Regions from separate parts of the Hydrogenophaga sp. T2 genome, predicted to be linked through region 1. Evidence: predicted binding sites of a transcription regulator. Region 1 holds the regulator's gene; each other region holds the start of a gene.
What was found. Region 1 encodes LexA, which represses DNA repair genes until DNA is damaged. Its sites were predicted from a motif close to ACTGTATNNNNATACAGT; they were not measured.

Region 2: a site for LexA is predicted at 1,914-1,931, ahead of WDZ95_RS02800 (DNA topoisomerase IV subunit B). Genes of this name have one in related genera too.
Region 3: a site for LexA is predicted at 2,879-2,896, ahead of recA (recombinase RecA). Genes of this name have one in related genera too.

The regions. Positions count from the first base shown of each region.
Region 1 is NZ_JBBHZJ010000004.1:149,982-155,360, reverse strand. It holds gene WDZ95_RS10820 (hypothetical protein) at 1-1,408, shown strand, start outside; gene WDZ95_RS10815 (D-2-hydroxyacid dehydrogenase family protein) at 1,421-2,428, opposite strand; gene WDZ95_RS10810 (hypothetical protein) at 2,510-2,815, opposite strand; gene lexA (transcriptional repressor LexA) at 2,944-3,627, opposite strand; gene WDZ95_RS10800 (asparaginase) at 3,698-4,651, shown strand; gene WDZ95_RS10795 (hypothetical protein) at 4,655-5,074, shown strand; gene WDZ95_RS10790 (DUF6152 family protein) at 5,098-5,379, shown strand, end outside.
Region 2 is NZ_JBBHZJ010000001.1:596,733-602,111, forward strand. It holds gene WDZ95_RS02800 (DNA topoisomerase IV subunit B) at 1-1,880, opposite strand, end outside; gene WDZ95_RS02805 (hypothetical protein) at 2,027-3,121, shown strand; gene WDZ95_RS02810 (hypothetical protein) at 3,194-4,285, shown strand; gene WDZ95_RS02815 (MFS transporter) at 4,434-5,379, shown strand, end outside.
Region 3 is NZ_JBBHZJ010000006.1:140,036-145,414, forward strand. It holds gene sucC (ADP-forming succinate--CoA ligase subunit beta) at 1-122, opposite strand, end outside; gene argC (N-acetyl-gamma-glutamyl-phosphate reductase) at 297-1,223, shown strand; gene recX (recombination regulator RecX) at 1,220-1,681, opposite strand; gene recA (recombinase RecA) at 1,687-2,808, opposite strand; gene WDZ95_RS15310 (MarR family winged helix-turn-helix transcriptional regulator) at 2,962-3,435, shown strand; gene WDZ95_RS15315 (response regulator) at 3,510-4,178, shown strand; gene WDZ95_RS15320 (sensor histidine kinase N-terminal domain-containing protein) at 4,331-5,379, shown strand, end outside.

The sequences.
Region 1 (5,379 bases):
CCCGGGTGGCCAGGCCCCTGCCGGTTCGGCGGCGGGTTCGCCGGCCGAACCCAATGCGCTTGAAACCGCACTGGCCGCGGCCAACGCCGAGGTGGCGCGCAACAACGAACGCCTGGCCGCACTCGAGGCCGAGATGGCGCGCTTTCGCGAAGCCCAGCAGCGCGACCAGGCGCGCGTGGCCGAGCTGACCGCGCAACTCGCGCGGGCCGAGGAAGACCGTTACAGCAACTGGGTGGTGTTCCTGCTCGGCGGCCTGCTGGCGCTGGCGCTGGCCGCCATCGCCGTGCTGATGCGCCGCCAGCGCCGTGAAACCGCTCTGGCCTCGGACGCGTCGCGCGCCTGGTGGGCCGAGCAGCCAGCGGACGAGGCGGATGAACCACCGACGCGCGCGTCGCGCCGTGCTGCCCTCGAGCCCAGCGCCCCGGTGCCGCTCGACGAGATCGACGTCGACGTCGATTCAGCGCCCGTGCCGCTGCCGCCGCCCGCCATGCCGCGCAAGGCCGCCTCCGACAGCCTGCCCCCGATCGACCGCCGCGAATTTGCGCCCAGCGCCATGGGCGTGTCGCGTTCGGTGGCGACCGAAGAACTCTTCGACGTGCAGCAGCAGGCCGACTTCTTTGTCTCTCTCGGCGAAGACGAGCAGGCGATCGCCGTGCTGCGCAACCACCTGGCCGAGAGCCATGAGCCGAGCCCGCTGGCCTACCTCGACCTGTTCCGCCTCTACCACCGCCTGGGCCGCCGCGAAGACTACGACGCGCTGCGCGAAGAGTTCAACACCGTGTTCAACGCCGGTGCGCCGCAGTTCGACCGCTACAGCGACAAGGGCCGCGGCCTCGAGGCCTACGAAACCGCATTCGCGCGCATCCAGGCCCTGTGGCCGCAGCCGCGCGTGCTCGACCTGATCGAGCGCAGCATCTTCCGCGACAGCCAGGAGGGTGAGACCGAGGTGTTCGACCTCGAGGCCTACCGCGAGCTGCTCATGCTGCACGCCATCGCCAAGGAACTGGTGGAGCGCGATGCCGGCAGCACCCAGCCGCCGCGCGATTTCCAGAACACCAACATGCAGCCGCTCAAGGCGGCCGGCAAGGCCGAAGCGGCTTCCGCGTCGGCGGGGGCGGGCGAAGAAACGCAGCGCCGCAACGTCACCGTGCCGATGGACCTGCACGTGATCCCCCCGGCGTCGCCGCGCGTGGCGCTCGACGTGAACATCGAAGAGCTCGAGATCGAATCGCAGTTCGAGGCTTCGCTGCCCGAGGTTGACGTGCCGGTCGAACCCACGGCGGGCCGCAGCCGCGCGTTCCGCGAGGGCGAAAGCATGATCGACTTCGAGATCCTGGACAACATTCCGCCGGTTCAGCGCCGCGACAGCGACCGCAACGGCGGCTCCGGCGACGACCCCGCGCGCTGAGCGCGCGGCCGGTCAGCGCCGGACCTGCAGGGCGCCCGGGTTGACGATGTTCGTCGGCGTGCCTTTGATGAAGTTCACCACGTTGTCGAAGGCCGAGTTGAAGAAGGTCTCGTAGTTCTCCTGCTCCACATAGCCGATGTGCGGCGTGCAGATGCAGTTCTCGAGCCGCAGCAGCGCATGGCCCTGCAGGATGGGTTCGGACTCGAAGACATCGACCGCCGCCATGCCCGGCCGGCCCCGGTTGAGCGCAGCCAGCAGGGCCTCGGGCTCGATGATCTCGGCGCGCGAGGTGTTCACGATCAGCGCCGTGGGCTTCATGCGCTGCAGGTCGTCGAGCTTCACGCAGCCCATGCTGCGCTCGCTCAGCCGCAGGTGCAGGCTCAGCACGTCGCAACTTTCGAAGAAGCCTTCCTTGCTCGTGGCCACGTCGTGGCCGTCGGCCAGAGCGCGGGCCCGCGATTCTTCCGAGCCCCACACCACCACGCGCATGCCGAAGGCGCGGCCGTAGCCGGCCACGATGGAGCCGATGCGGCCGTAGCTCCAGATGCCCAGCGTCTTGCCGCGCAACACCATACCGACCCCGAAGTTGGCGGGCATGGCCGACGACTTGAGGCCTGACTGCTGCCAGGCCCCGTGCTTGAGGTTGGACACGTACTGCGGAATGCGCCGCATGGCGGCCATCACCAGGGCCCAGGTGAGTTCGGCCGTGGCCACAGGCGAGCTCACGCCCTCGGCCACGGCGATGCCGCGCTCGGTGCAGGCCGCCACGTCGATGTGGCTGCCCACGCGACCGGTCTGGGCGATGAGCTTGAGCCGCGGCAATTTGTCGACCAGTTGCCGCGTGATGTGGGTGCGTTCGCGGATCAGCACGACGATGTCGGCGTCGCGCAGGCGGACCGACAACTGGCCCACCCCCTTCACGGTGTTGGTGAAGACCTTGGCGGGATAGGCCTCGAGTTTCTCAGCGCATTGCAGCTTGCGGACGGCGTCCTGGTAGTCGTCGAGGATCACGATGTTCATGGGCGCTTATTGTGCCCGCGCGCCTCGTGGCCCTTTGGCTGCCCCAGGGCGCCAAGGTGCTTCCGGATGTAGCCCGCGCGCTCAGCGCGCCAATCGGCGTCGGCCCTGGGCTTCGCGGTCGGCCAGGCGATCGAGTTCGCGGCACACCTCATCGATGCGGCCTGCGAGGGCCACGCGGCCGTCGTGGCGGCCACGCGCCAGCGACTCGTTGGCCGCGGGCCGGCCGAGCCAGCCCGCGCGCGCGAAGCGGCGCACCGCGGGCGTGGGCGTGGCGGCCTGCGCGAGGCTCAGCGCCGCGCCGCGGCCCGTGAGCGAAGGCTCGGGCAGCCAGCATTCGATGAGCTGCAGGGGTTTGCGCCAGCTGCTGGTGTGGAAGAACAGTCCCATGTGAAACGCCTTTCGGGGTTGAACACAGGCAGGATTGATCGTGGAAGCCGCCGTCGCGGGGTTGTGCCGCTCACCGGGGTGAGGGCCCAACGCCCGCCACCCGCAACGGTGGCGTGGACCCGGTCGGGTCAGTTCTGGAAGCTGTTGCGGATCAGGCCCACGGCCAGGCCTTCGATCTCGAAGGGTTCGCCGGGCTCGACCACGATGGTGGGGTAGTCGGGGTTCTCGGCGTGCAATTCGATGTGGTCGCGCAAGCGCATGTAGCGCTTCACGGTCACGTCGTCGCCGAGCCGGGCCACGACGATCTGGCCGTTGCGCGCCTCGCGCGTGGCCGCGACCGCAAGCAGGTCGCCGTCGAGGATGCCGACGTCGCGCATGGACATGCCGCGCACGCGCAGCAGGTAGTCGGGCGTGCGCTGGAACAGACCGGGTTCGACCGCGTAAGTCTGGTCCACGTGTTCTTGCGCGAGGATGGGCGAGCCCGCGGCCACACGGCCGATCAGGGGCAGCACGAGCTGGGCAAGGCCGGGCAGCGGCAGGGCCATCTGGCGCTCGCGCGACTCATTGATACTCTGCAGGTCGGCACGGCGCAGCCGGATGCCGCGCGAGGTGCCGCTCACGAGCTCGATCACGCCTTTGCGCGCGAGCGCCTGCAGGTGCTCTTCGGCCGCATTGGCCGACTTGAAGCCCAGCTCGGCCGCGATCTCGGCGCGCGTGGGTGGCGCGCCGGTGCGGGCGATGGTGCTCTGGATCAGCGACAGGATCTGTTGCTGGCGGGCGGTGAGCTTGGGGCTGGCAGCGGTGTCTTGCATGGGGCCTCGCGGTCGGTGTTCGGATACTGTTCGGGTATCCAGTGCCTGTATTTTTAACCAGTTATCGAGGATGACGCAAGTGGCACGTGAAGATTCCACCGCCCGGTTCGTGGTGCTGGGCATGGGCGGCACCATCGCCGGCCGGGCCCGGCAGGCTGGCGACAACGTCGGCTACGAGGCGGGCCAGGTGCGCGTGGAGGAGCTGGCAGCGGGTCTGCCGGCGCTGGCAGGGCTGGACATCCGCTTCGAGCAGGTGGCCCAGATCGACAGCAAGGACATGCGCCTGGCCGAGCTGCAGGCGCTGGTGCGGCGCGTGCAGGCGCTGCTGCACGATCCGCAGGTGCAGGCCGTGGTCGTCACGCACGGCACCGACACGCTCGAAGAAACCGCCTACCTGCTGCAGACCCTGCTGGTGCCGTCCAAGCCCGTGGTGCTCACCTGCGCCATGCGCCCCGCCACCGCGGTGTCGCCTGACGGTCCGCAGAACCTCAGCGATGCGCTCGCGGTGGCCGCGCACCCGGGCGCGCGCGGCGTGACCGTGGTGTGCGCGGGCCGGGTGCACGGCGCGTTCGAAGTGGCCAAGCAGCACCCCTACCGCACCGATCCTTTCGACTCGGGCGACGCGGGCACGATCGCCCAGGTGGAAGAGGGCCGCGTGCGGCGCTTTCGCGACTGGCCCGCCGAAGGCCGCCACGGGCCGCGTTGTGCGGCCTTCCTCGCGGCCGCGGCGATGCCGCGCGTGGCTCGGATCGACAGCCACGCCGACGCCGGCGCCTGGCAGGTCGAGGCGCTGTGTGCGGCCGGGGCGCAGGGGCTGGTGGTGGCCGGCACCGGCAACGGTTCGGTGCACCAGCACCTGCTGCAGGCCTTGCGGGTTGCGCGCGACGCCGGTGTGCGCGTGGTGCTGGCCACGCGCAGCGGCGCGCCCCTGGTGGGCCATCCCGCGCAGGCCTTCGAGGCGCTTGACGGGCTGTCGCCCGTGAAGGCGCGCTGGGCGCTGGCGCTCGACCTGCTGCCGGGCTGAGTCATGTTCGCCGCGCTGGCCTCGCACCCCTGGGCCTATCCCATGCTCGAGGTGGCCCACATCGTGGGCATCGCCTTGCTGCTGGGCAATCTGGTGTTGATCGAGGCGCGGGTCTGGGGCTTTGGTCCGGCCCTGCCGGCCGAACCGCTGGCCCGCCTGGGCCTGGCGATCGCGGTGGCGGGCTTCTCGCTGTGCGCGGTGAGCGGCCTGGTGATGTTCGCCACCATGCCGCAGGAACTGTTGGCCAACCGCGTGTTCACAGCCAAGATGGCGCTGATCGCGGTGGCCGCCTGCAACGCGGGCCTGTTCCATGCGCGCGGCTCGCTGCAGCGCCTCGACGGCCCGGCGCGCGCGCTGATGGCGGTGTCCACGCTGTTGTGGCTGCTGGTCATCACCTGCGGCCGCTGGATCGGCTACGTGTGAACCGCTCGACGAAGGAGACCCTCATGCACCGCAGAAACCTGCTGCAGGCCGGTGGCGCAATCGCCCTGGGCAGCGTGGCCGGCCTGGCCCGCGCCCACCACGGCTGGAGCAGCTTCGATCAGGACCGTCCGATCTACCTCGAAGGCCGCGTCGTGCAGGCGGCCTGGCGCAACCCGCACGCCGAGTTGGTGCTCGAAGTGCCCGAGGGCCTGGCGGTGCCGGCGGCGCTCGCGCAGCGGCCGTTGCCCGCGCAGACCGCAGGCGTGGACGGCGCGGGCCTGCTGCGCCGCGCGGTGGTGCCCACG
Region 2 (5,379 bases), on a different contig from region 1:
CGCGCTTCGGTGGTCGCGAAGTCGTGCGCGCCCAGGGTGACGGGCAGCAGGCGGCGCGTGTCGGGGTTGAGCGTGGTGTCCCAGAGCTGCTCGGCGCTCATCTCGCCCAGGCCCTTGAAGCGGCTCACCTGGCATTTGTCGGCGGGCACGCCTTCCTTGGCGGCTTTGTCCAGGATGGCCTGCAGCTCGCCGTCGTCGAGCGCGTACACCTTGGCCGCGGGCTTCTTGCCGCGCGCGGGGATGTCCACGCGAAACAGCGGCGGGCGCGCCACGTACACGTGGCCGGCCTCGATCAGCTTGGGGAAGTGGCGGAAGAACAGCGTGAGCAGCAGCACCTGGATGTGCGAGCCGTCCACGTCGGCGTCCGACAGGATGCAGACCTTGCCGTAGCGCAGGCCGCTCAGGTCGGGCGTGTCGTTGGGGCCGTGCGGGTCGACGCCGATGGCCACCGCGATGTCGTGGATCTCGTTGTTGGCGAACAGGCGGTCGCGCTCGACCTCCCAGGTGTTGAGCACCTTGCCGCGCAGCGGCAGGATGGCCTGGCATTCCTTGTCGCGGCCCATCTTGGCGCTGCCGCCGGCCGAATCGCCCTCGACCAGGAAGATCTCGTTGTGGCCGAGGTCGCGGCTCTCGCAATCGGTGAGCTTGCCGGGCAGCACGGCCACGCCGCTGCCCTTGCGCTTCTCCACCTTCTGGCCCGCGCGCTGGCGCGTCTGCGCCGCCTTGATGGCGAGCTCGGCGAGCTTCTTGCCGTGCTCCACATGCTGGTTGAGCCAGAGCTCGAGCGCGGGCCGCACGTAGCTCGACACCAGGCGCACCGCGTCGCGCGAGTTCAGGCGCTCCTTGATCTGGCCCTGGAACTGCGGGTCGAGCACCTTGGCGCTCAGCACGTAGCTGGCGCGCGCGAACACGTCTTCGGGCAGCAGCTTCACGCCCTTGGGCAGCAGCGCGTGCAGTTCGATGAAGCCCTTGACGGCCTGGAACAGGCCGTCGCGCAGGCCGCTGTCGTGCGTGCCGCCCGCGCTCGTGGGGATCAGGTTGACGTAGCTCTCGCGCACCGGCGCGCCGTCTTCGGTGAAGGCCACGCACCAGGCCGCGCCCTCGCCCTCGGCGAAGCTGTCGTGCCCGCTCTCGGCATAGCCCTCGCCCTCGAACATGGGGATCACCGGGTCGGCGGTGAGCGTCTGCTGCAGGTAGTCGCGCAGGCCGCCCTTGTACTGCCAGGTCTGCACGTCGCGGGTCTTCTCGACCACGAGCTGCATGGTCACGCCGGGCATGAGCACGGCCTTGCTGCGCAGCAGGTGCACCAGCTCGTTCATGGGCAGCGCGGCCGACTCGAAGTACTTCGCGTCGGGCCAGGCGCGCACCGTGGTGCCCTGCTTGCGGTCGCCCTCGCCGCGCGCGGCCACGGCCAGCGGCTCGATCACGTCGCCGCCCGAGAAGGCCAGGCGCGCCACCTGGCCGTCGCGGAAGCTGATCACCTCCAGGCGCTGCGACAGCGCGTTGGTCACGCTCACGCCCACGCCGTGCAGGCCGCCCGAGAAGCTGTACGCGCCGCCCTTGCCCTTGTCGAACTTGCCGCCCGCGTGCAGCCGGGTGAACACCAGCTCGACCACGGGGGCCTTTTCTTCGGGGTGCAGGCCGAAGGGAATGCCGCGGCCTTCGTCTTCCACGCTCACCGAACCGTCGGTGTGCAGCGTGACCTTGATCTTCTTGCCGAACCCCGCCAAGGCCTCGTCGGCCGCGTTGTCCAGCACCTCCTGGATGATGTGCAGCGGGTTGTCGGTGCGGGTGTACATGCCCGGCCGCTGCTTGACCGGCTCCAGCCCCTTGAGGACGCGGATGGAGCCTTCGGAATAGGTGGATGGGGTGCTTGCCATGGGCGCGGATTGTAGGGGTGGATGGCGTCAAACACTGGATGCAATCACAGCCTCATGCCGGGAACCTGTTGAGCCCCGGGGTGCACGCAGGCCCGGCCCTGTGCGGGCCGGCGCCGCCTCGCGACGCCCTTCAACCCCCTCGACCCATGAACAAGACCACCTCCCATTCCCCGACCTGGCCCCGCTCGGCCGGCACCCTCGGCACCCCGTCCACGACTCCTCAGGGGCATGACCCGGCCACCGCTCTCGACAGCCACCTGCACGCGCTGGAACACCGGGGCGTGCGCTCCCTGGACCTGAGCGGCCAGGTGCTGCCCGATCCCCAGGCGTTCCTGGAACAACTGCGCACGCTCAAGGGCGCCGCGCTCGAAAGCCTGGACCTGTCGGGCACCCGCTTCGTCGGCAGCGACCCGGCCGCGGGCGAAAGCCCCCAGCCGCTGACACCGGCGCACCTCGCCACGATCGCCGACATCGTTGCCGCCTGCCCGACGCTGCGCGAACTCAGGCTCAACGGCCAAATCGGCCTCTCGGCGCAGCCTGACGATCACGACGGGGCTCCCCCCATGCACAAGCTGATGGCGGCCGTGGGCGAGAGCAACGTGGTCTGGCTCGAGCTCAGGAACTGCGGGCTGGGGCTGGGGGATTGGCCCGCCATCGAATCGGCACTCGACCAGCGAGATCCGGGTCACCGCATCCGCTCGGCGAACAAGGCCATCGAGTGCAGCGGGAAGTGGTATTCGCCCGGGAGCGAACGGGTGGCCGAGGCGAGGGGCTTCCTCGCCGCCCCGCATCGCGACCCGAGCAGCGGGTTGCAGATGCTGGACCTGAGCGGCAACGAAGACCTCTACCCGAGCCGGGACAACAACCGCACCGCCTACATGGCGCGCCTGAGCTTCATCCAGAACCTAAACCACAACACCTCGCTGAGGGAATTGCACCTGCCCTGGAGCGCCACCGAACTGCTGATCGATTCCGCTCAAGAGCTGCGCCTGCCCGACAACCACACGCTGTGCGTGCTGACGCCGTTTTCCAACGCGCTTCGCCAAAGGGTCGGGTTGAAGGACTTGATCGACGTGCTGGACCGCAATCAGCAGCACGCGGCCGTCCAGTGGCGGGCCGTCACGGTGGCGTGGATCGCAGAAACCTGTCACGGCGCGCCGCGAGACATCGCCAGACAACTCGCGTCCCACGTGCAGAACCATGCCGTGCATGCCCCGCCCGACAACCCATCCCCCCACTGACGCCAGCCCTGCGCCCACGCAGCAGGCACCTCCGCGCCCCACGGCGCATCCACCACCCGCACCGATCGCTCCATGAACGCCACCTCCCTCGCCCATCAGGGCACCGCCTCCGCACACCGCCCTTCGCCCGCCATCGCCGACAGGAAGGCGGCCTTCAGCGCGCACCTGGCCGCGCTGCGAAGCCGCCCCGGCAACACCACGCTGAGCCTTCGAGGCCAGACCCTCGAGGCCCGAGACATCGCCCTGCTGGCCGAGGTGCTCGACGAGCAGTGCGGGCTGCCGGGCGGCCTGCCTTTCAACACCATCGACTTCACCGACGCCCGGCTGCATTCCCCCCTCCCGCTGCTCACCGTGCTCGACGCCCACGCGGGCGCCGGCATCACGTGCCTCGATTTTTCGGGTGCCCAAAGCCTGGCCGACGGCCAGGCGCAGGCCAGCCCCGCCGAAGGCCTGGACGAGCCGGCGCTGCAGGCCATCATCGGCTTCGTCGGCACCAGCACCGCGCTGCGCAGCCTCACGCTCGACCGGCAACCCGCGCTGGGCCTGCTGCCCTTCATGGGTCGGCTGGCCGCGAACCAGTTCCACGACCTGCAGCCTCCGCTGTTGCGCCTGCTGGCCGCGCTCCAAGGCTCGGCGGTGGAAACGCTGGCCTTGCGGGGCTGTCAGCTGAGCCCCCAGGATTGGGGCAACCTGGACAACGGCCTGAGGCGCGCTGCCCTCAAGCACCTCGACCTCGAAGGCAATGACCAGATGGCCACGGCATCGAGCGCCGATGCATGCCTCACCTTCCTGGTCTTCCTGTGCTCGCTCGACCGCCACCCCAGCCTGGAGACGCTGCGGCTGCCGTCACAGGCCACGTCGTGGGCCCTGGCCGGTTGCAGCAAGCTGATGAAGGACCATCCGATGTGGCCCAGGCTCGCGCTGCCCGGCAACCGCCGGCTGCGGCAGGTCTCGCCCCTGATGGACTCGGACGACCAGCGGCTGGCCGGCCTGAGGCAGACCCTGCACCGCAACCAGGCGCAATGGCAGCAAGACTGGGAACGCGTGCGCACGTTCGCGCTCTGCCTGCGCGATGCCCCCGCCCCGCAAGGGCTTGGCCTTCCGCGCGAGCTCAAGCACAGGCTCGTCGGCACCGCGATCCGTCAATTGCACCTGCCCTCGTGAACCGGCCCTCTTGAGCGCGGCCGCGCGGCACCGGCCTGTCGCCCACGCGTCACCGATGCGCGCCGCGACACAATCCCGTGCGGAACTTTCAAGACCGCGGTGCAGCCCCGGGCCCGACAGGGGCTGTCATTCCGGCTAGAGTGCCGGGATGTCCACGCACCGCCCCCTGTCCGCCGCCCAGGTGCTCGCCTGCGGCGCCCTCATCGTCACCCTCTCCATGGGCATCCGCCACGGCTTCGGCCTGTGGCTGCAGCCCATCACCCAGGCCCAGGGCTGGACGCGCGAAACCTTCGCGTTCGCGCTGGCCGTGCAGAACATCGCCTGGGGCCTGTTCGGCATCTTCGCGGGCATGGCGGCCGACCGTTTCGGCGCCTTCCGCGTGCTCATCGTGGGCGCGGTGCTCTACGGCCTGGGCCTGGCGGGCATGGCGCTGTCCACCTCCACCCTCGGCTTTGCGCTCACCACCGGCGTGCTGATCGGCGCCGCACAGGCCGGCACCACCTACGCCGTCATCTACGGCGTCATCGGCCGTCAGCTGCCGGCCGAGAAGCGCTCGTGGGCCATGGGCGTGGCCGCGGCCGCGGGCTCGTTCGGTCAGTTCCTCATGGTGCCCGTCGAGGGCCAGCTGATCGAAAGCCTGGGCTGGCAGAACGCGCTGCTGGTCCTGGCGGTGGCGGTGCTGCTGATCGTGCCGCTGGCCGTGGGCCTGCGCGAGCCCGGCTTCGGCGGCGCCACCGCCATCAAACGCGAGCAGACCATCGCCCAGGCGCTGCGCGAGGCCTTCCGGTACCGCAGCTTCCAGCTGCTCATGGCGGGCTACTTCGTGTGCGGCTTCCAGGTGGTGTTCATCGGCGTGCACATGCCCAGCTACCTCAAGGACAACGGCCTGTCGCCCCAGGTGGCGAGCTACGCGCTGGCGCTGATCGGCCTGTTCAACGTGTTCGGCACCTACGCCGCGGGCGCGCTCGGCCAGCGCATGGCCAAGCGCCACATCCTGGCCTTCATCTACCTCGCGCGCGCCGTGGCCATCGCGCTGTTCCTGTGGGCGCCGCTCACCCCCATGAGCGTCTACGTGTTCTCCGCGGTCATGGGCC
Region 3 (5,379 bases), on a different contig from region 1:
GGTCCGCCCAGCTTCTGCGCGGCTTCCACCGCTTCTTGCACCGTGAACGCGGGAATGCCGCGCGGCACGGGCACACCAAACTGGCGCAGGATTTCCTTGCCTTGGTATTCGTGAATCTTCATGAGGTCTCTCTCAGGGATGGGTCGTGTGTCCGGCGCGGCTGCGGTCGGTCGCCGGGAGACGTGCGTGCTCTGGGAACGAGCAACCGGGGACTGTATCATGGTGCAACGCACCAATTTGAAACGCGGCGGCGCACGCCCCTGGCGGCCCCGCACCACGAGACCCGAGGACCGCGCATGGCCCACCAGATCTTCATCGACGGCGAAGCCGGCACCACCGGCCTGCAGATCCGCGAGCGGCTGCTGCAGGAGCCCGGCGTGCAGCTGCTCAGCATCGCGCCCGAGCGCCGCAAAGATCCCGAAGCCAAACGCGAGCTCATGGCGCAGGCCGATCTCGTGGTGCTGTGCCTGCACGACGATGCCGCGCGCGAATCGGTCGCCATGGTCGACGCCCTGCCCGGCCGCAAGCCGCGCATCATCGACGCCTCCACCGCGCACCGCACCGCTGCGGGCTGGGTCTACGGTTTTCCCGAACTCACGGCCACGCAGGCCCAGGCCGTGAAACAGGCCGACCGGGTGGCCAACCCGGGTTGTTACGCCACCGGAGCCATCGCGCTGCTGCGCCCCCTGGTCGACGCCGGCCTGATCCCCGCCGACTTCCCGCTCGCGCTGCCCTCGGTGAGCGGCTACTCGGGCGGCGGCCGCTCGATGATCGAGGCCTACGAGGCCGGCACCGCGCCGCTGTTCGAGGCCTACGCGCTGGGCCTGTCGCACAAGCACCTGCCTGAGATCATGGCGCTCACGGGCCTCAAGCGCCGGCCCATCTTCATTCCCGCCGTGGGCAATTTCCGCCAGGGCATGCTGGTGCAACTGCCGCTGCACCTCGACAGCCTGCCCGGCCAGCCCAAGGCCGCCGACCTGCACGACGCGCTCCTGAAGCACTACGCCGCGAGCGCGGCCGCGGGCGGTTTCGTGAAGGTGCTGCCGCCCACCGAGGACGGCAAGCTCGACGCCACCGCGCTCAACGACACCAACCTGATCGAGCTGCGCGTGTTCGCCAACGAGGCGCACCGCCACGCGGTGCTGATGGCGCGCCTGGACAACCTGGGCAAGGGCGCCAGCGGCGCCGCGGTGCAGAACCTCAAGCTGATGCTGGGGCTTTAAAGCCCGTCGGCCTCGTCGTCGGCCCCGGCCACCACGCGCCGGATGGCCTCGCCCCCGAAACCGCGCGCGGCCAGGAAACGCATCTGTTTCGCGCGTTCGGCGGCGTCGGCCGGGGCCCGTCCGAACTTCTTGCGCCACACCGCGCGCGCGCGCTCGGTCTCGCTGCCGCGCAAGGCCTCCACCGCCTGCGCGACCGCCTCGGCCGGCAAGCCCTTGGCCTGCAGTTCCTGGCGCACGCGCGAGGCGCCCAGGCGGGCCGCGCGGCGGTACACCACCGACTCGATCACGCGCTGCTCGTCGATGAAACCCTTGGCCTGGAGCTCGTCGAGCGCCTGCTTCAGTTCACCGGGGTTTTCCTCGTGCGGCGCGAGCTTGCGCTGCAGCTCGGCGCGCGAATGTTCGCGCTGCGCCAGCAGGCGCAGCGCGCGGCCCTTGAGGGAGGGCTTCTCGAAGCCCACGGCGCTCAGGCGTCCGTGGCGTCTTCGGCGTCGGCCTTGGCCTTGGTCTTGCGACCCTTGGCGGGCGCGGCCGCGGCCTCTTCGCCGTCGGCGAAGTCCGAGGGCAGCAGCGGCACACCCAGGGCTTCGCGCACCTTGTTCTCGATCTCGAAGCGCAGTTCGATGTTCTCCTTGAGGAACTCGCGCGCGTTGTCGCGGCCCTGGCCGATCTTCTCGCCGTTGTAGGCGTACCAGGCGCCCGACTTCTCGACCACGCGGTGCAGCACGCCGAGGTCGAGGATCTCGCCCTCGCGGCTGATGCCTTCGCCGAACAGGATGTCGAACTCGGCCGTCTTGAACGGGGGCGAGACCTTGTTCTTGACCACCTTGACCTTGGTTTCGTTGCCGATCGCGTCGTCGCCCTTCTTGATGGTGCCGGTGCGGCGGATGTCCAGGCGCACCGAGGCGTAGAACTTGAGCGCGTTGCCGCCGGTGGTGGTTTCGGGGCTGCCGAACATCACGCCGATCTTCATGCGGATCTGGTTGATGAAGATCACCGTGCAGTTGGTCTTCTTGATGGTGGCGGTGAGCTTGCGCAGCGCCTGGCTCATCAGGCGCGCCTGCAGGCCGGGCAGCTGGTCGCCCATTTCGCCTTCGATCTCGGCCTTGGGCGTGAGCGCCGCCACCGAGTCGATCACCACCAGATCGACCGCGCCCGAGCGCACCAGCGAATCGACGATCTCAAGCGCCTGTTCACCGGTGTCGGGCTGGCTGATGAGCAGCTCGGGCAGGTTCACGCCGAGCTTCTGTGCGTACTGCACGTCGAGCGCGTGCTCGGCGTCGACGAAGGCGCAGGTGCCGTTGAGGCGCTGCATCTCGGCGATGACCTGCAGCGTGAGCGTGGTCTTGCCCGACGATTCCGGGCCGTAGATCTCGATCACCCGGCCTCGCGGCAGGCCGCCGACGCCCAGCGCGATGTCCAGGCCCAGCGAACCGGTGGACACCACCTGGATGTCCTCGATCTGCTCGCCTTCGCCGAGCTTCATGATCGTGCCCTTGCCGAACTGCTTTTCGATCTGGGCAAGCGCGGCCTGCAGGGCCTTGGCCTTTTCGCTGTTGAGGGCGGCGTTTTTGACGGGTGCGTCCATAGGGTGGCTCCTGAGCGGTGAGTGGGTGTTGACTTCACGGCAGGTCTTCCGACCTGTTTCGGCATCCAGCACTGGATGCATGCCCAGAAGTGTAGCGGCGCATTGCCGCGTCAAAAGCCGATTTTTGGTCAGTTTGCCTTACGATCTGACGCCATGGACACGACCCCCGACGACCGCTGGCGCGGCGGCCACCTGGGCCGCTGGCTGGGCGAATCGCTGCGCCGTTTCGACGCGCGCGTGCTGCACCTGATGGCCCACGACCCCGAGGTCCCGCTGGCGCTGTCCAACCTCGCCGCGCGCCAGCAGGTGGGCGCGGCGCACGTACACATCACGCGCCACCTCTCGCTGCGCGGCTCGCGGCTGACCGAGCTCGCGCACAACGCGGGCATGAGCAAGCAGGCCATGGGCGATCTCGTGGCGCAGTGCGAGGCCTGGGGCCTGGTGCGGCGCGAGCCCGACCCGCGCGACGCGCGGGCCCGGCGCATCGCCTTCACACCCGACGGCCTGCTCTGGCTCGACGCCTTCCGGCGCGCCGTGGCGCAGGCCGAGGCCGAGTTCGCGACCCAGGTGGGCCCCGAGGTGGCCACCGTCGTCGTGCTCGGTCTGGAGGCGTATGCACAGACCTGAGCAGACGGCCTGTTCTGTCAGCCTGGTCGAAGGGGGCAAACCTACAATGAACCCACACTTCGAGGAGACCTGCCATGCGCATCCTGATCGCCGAAGATGACCAGGTCCTGGCCGACGGCCTGCTGCGCAGCCTGCGATCGGCCGGCGCCGCCGTGGACCACGTGGCCAGCGGCACCGAAGCCGACGCGGCCCTGCTCACGAACAACGAGTTCGACCTGCTGATCCTGGACCTGGGCCTGCCCAAGCTGCACGGCCTGGAAGTGCTCAAACGGCTGCGGTCGCGCGGCTCGGCGATGCCGGTGCTCATCCTCACGGCCGCCGACGGCGTGGAGGAGCGCGTCAAGGGCCTGGACCTCGGCGCCGACGACTACATGGCCAAGCCCTTTTCGCTGCAGGAGCTCGAGGCCCGCGTGCGCGCCCTCACGCGCCGCGGCATGGGCGGCAGCACCAACGTCATCCGCCACGGCCCGCTCGAATACGACCAGGCCGGCCGCGTGGCCACCATCGACGGCAAGATGGTCGAGCTCTCGGCGCGCGAACTCGGCCTGCTCGAGGTGCTGCTGCAGCGCGCGGGCCGCCTGGTGAGCAAGGACCAGCTCGTCGAGCGCCTGTGCGAATGGGGCGAAGAGGTGAGCAACAACGCCATCGAGGTCTACATCCACCGCCTGCGCAAGAAGATCGAAAAGGGCCCGGTGCGCATTGCCACCGTGCGCGGCCTGGGCTACTGCCTGGAGAAGGTGTGACCCTTCCGGCGGCGCAGCCACGCAGCGGCGAGAGCGGCTCCGTGGCGCCGGCCGAGGCCGCACCGCCCGCCGAACGCCGCGGCGGCGGCCCGGGCGGCTTCGGGCTGTTCCAGCGCGAGCAGCGCAGCCTGTTCGGCGAAATCCTCGACTGGATGCTGACGCCGCTGCTGCTGCTGTGGCCGCTGTCGCTCGCGCTCACCTGGATCGTGGCGCAGGGCATCGCCAACAAGCCCTTCGACCGCGCGCTCGAGTTCAACCTGCAGGCCTTGTCGCAGCTCGTGAACGTGCACGAGGGCCGGCCGCGCTTCGAGCTCAACCGCCAGGCGCGCGAGCTGCTGCGCGCCGACGACAGCGATTTCGTGTTCTACCAGGTGGTCGATGCGCGGGGCACGGTGCTCAGCGGCGAGGCCGACCTGCCCCGCCCGCCCACCGACGAAACCCCGGAGGTCGGCCGCGTGCGCCAGCGCGACGACGTGATGCGCGGCGACGCGGTGCGCGTGGCCTACACCTGGCTCGCGCGGCCCGACCCGGCACGCCCGGTGCTGCTGCAGGTGGCCGAAACCACAGGCCGGCGCTCGACGCTGGCCAACGAGATCATCAAGGGCGTGATGGTCCCGCAGTTCGTGATCCTGCCGCTCGCGGTGCTGCTGGTGTGGATGGCGCTGGTGCGTGGCATCCGGCCGCTGTCCGATCTGGAACAGCGCATCCGTGCCCGCCGGCCCGACGACCTGAGCCCGATCGAGGAGATGGACGTGCCGCAGGAGGTGGCGCCGCTGGTGTCCTCGATCAACGACCTGCTCGCGCGCCTGAAGACCTCGCTCAACACGCAGCGGCGCTTCCTGGCCGACGCGGCCCACCAGCTCAAGACGCCGCTCGCGGGCCTGCGCATGCAGGCCGAGCTCGCGCAGCGCGAGGCCGACCCCGCGGGCCTGCGCGCCTCGCTGCAGCAGATCGCGCGCTCGACCGTGCGCGCCAACCACACCGTCAGCCAGCTGCTCGCGCTCGCGCGCGCCGAAACCACGGGCCGCGCGCTGCCCAACGCCCAGGTCGACCTCGCGCGCCTGCTCGCGGGCGTGGTGCAGGACTCGGTGCCGCGCGCGCTGGAGCACGGCGTGGACATCGGTCTCGAAGGCGTGAGCGAGGTCCCGCCCGAGATGCTCATCACCGGCAATCCGACACTGCTGCAGGAGATGGTGCGCAA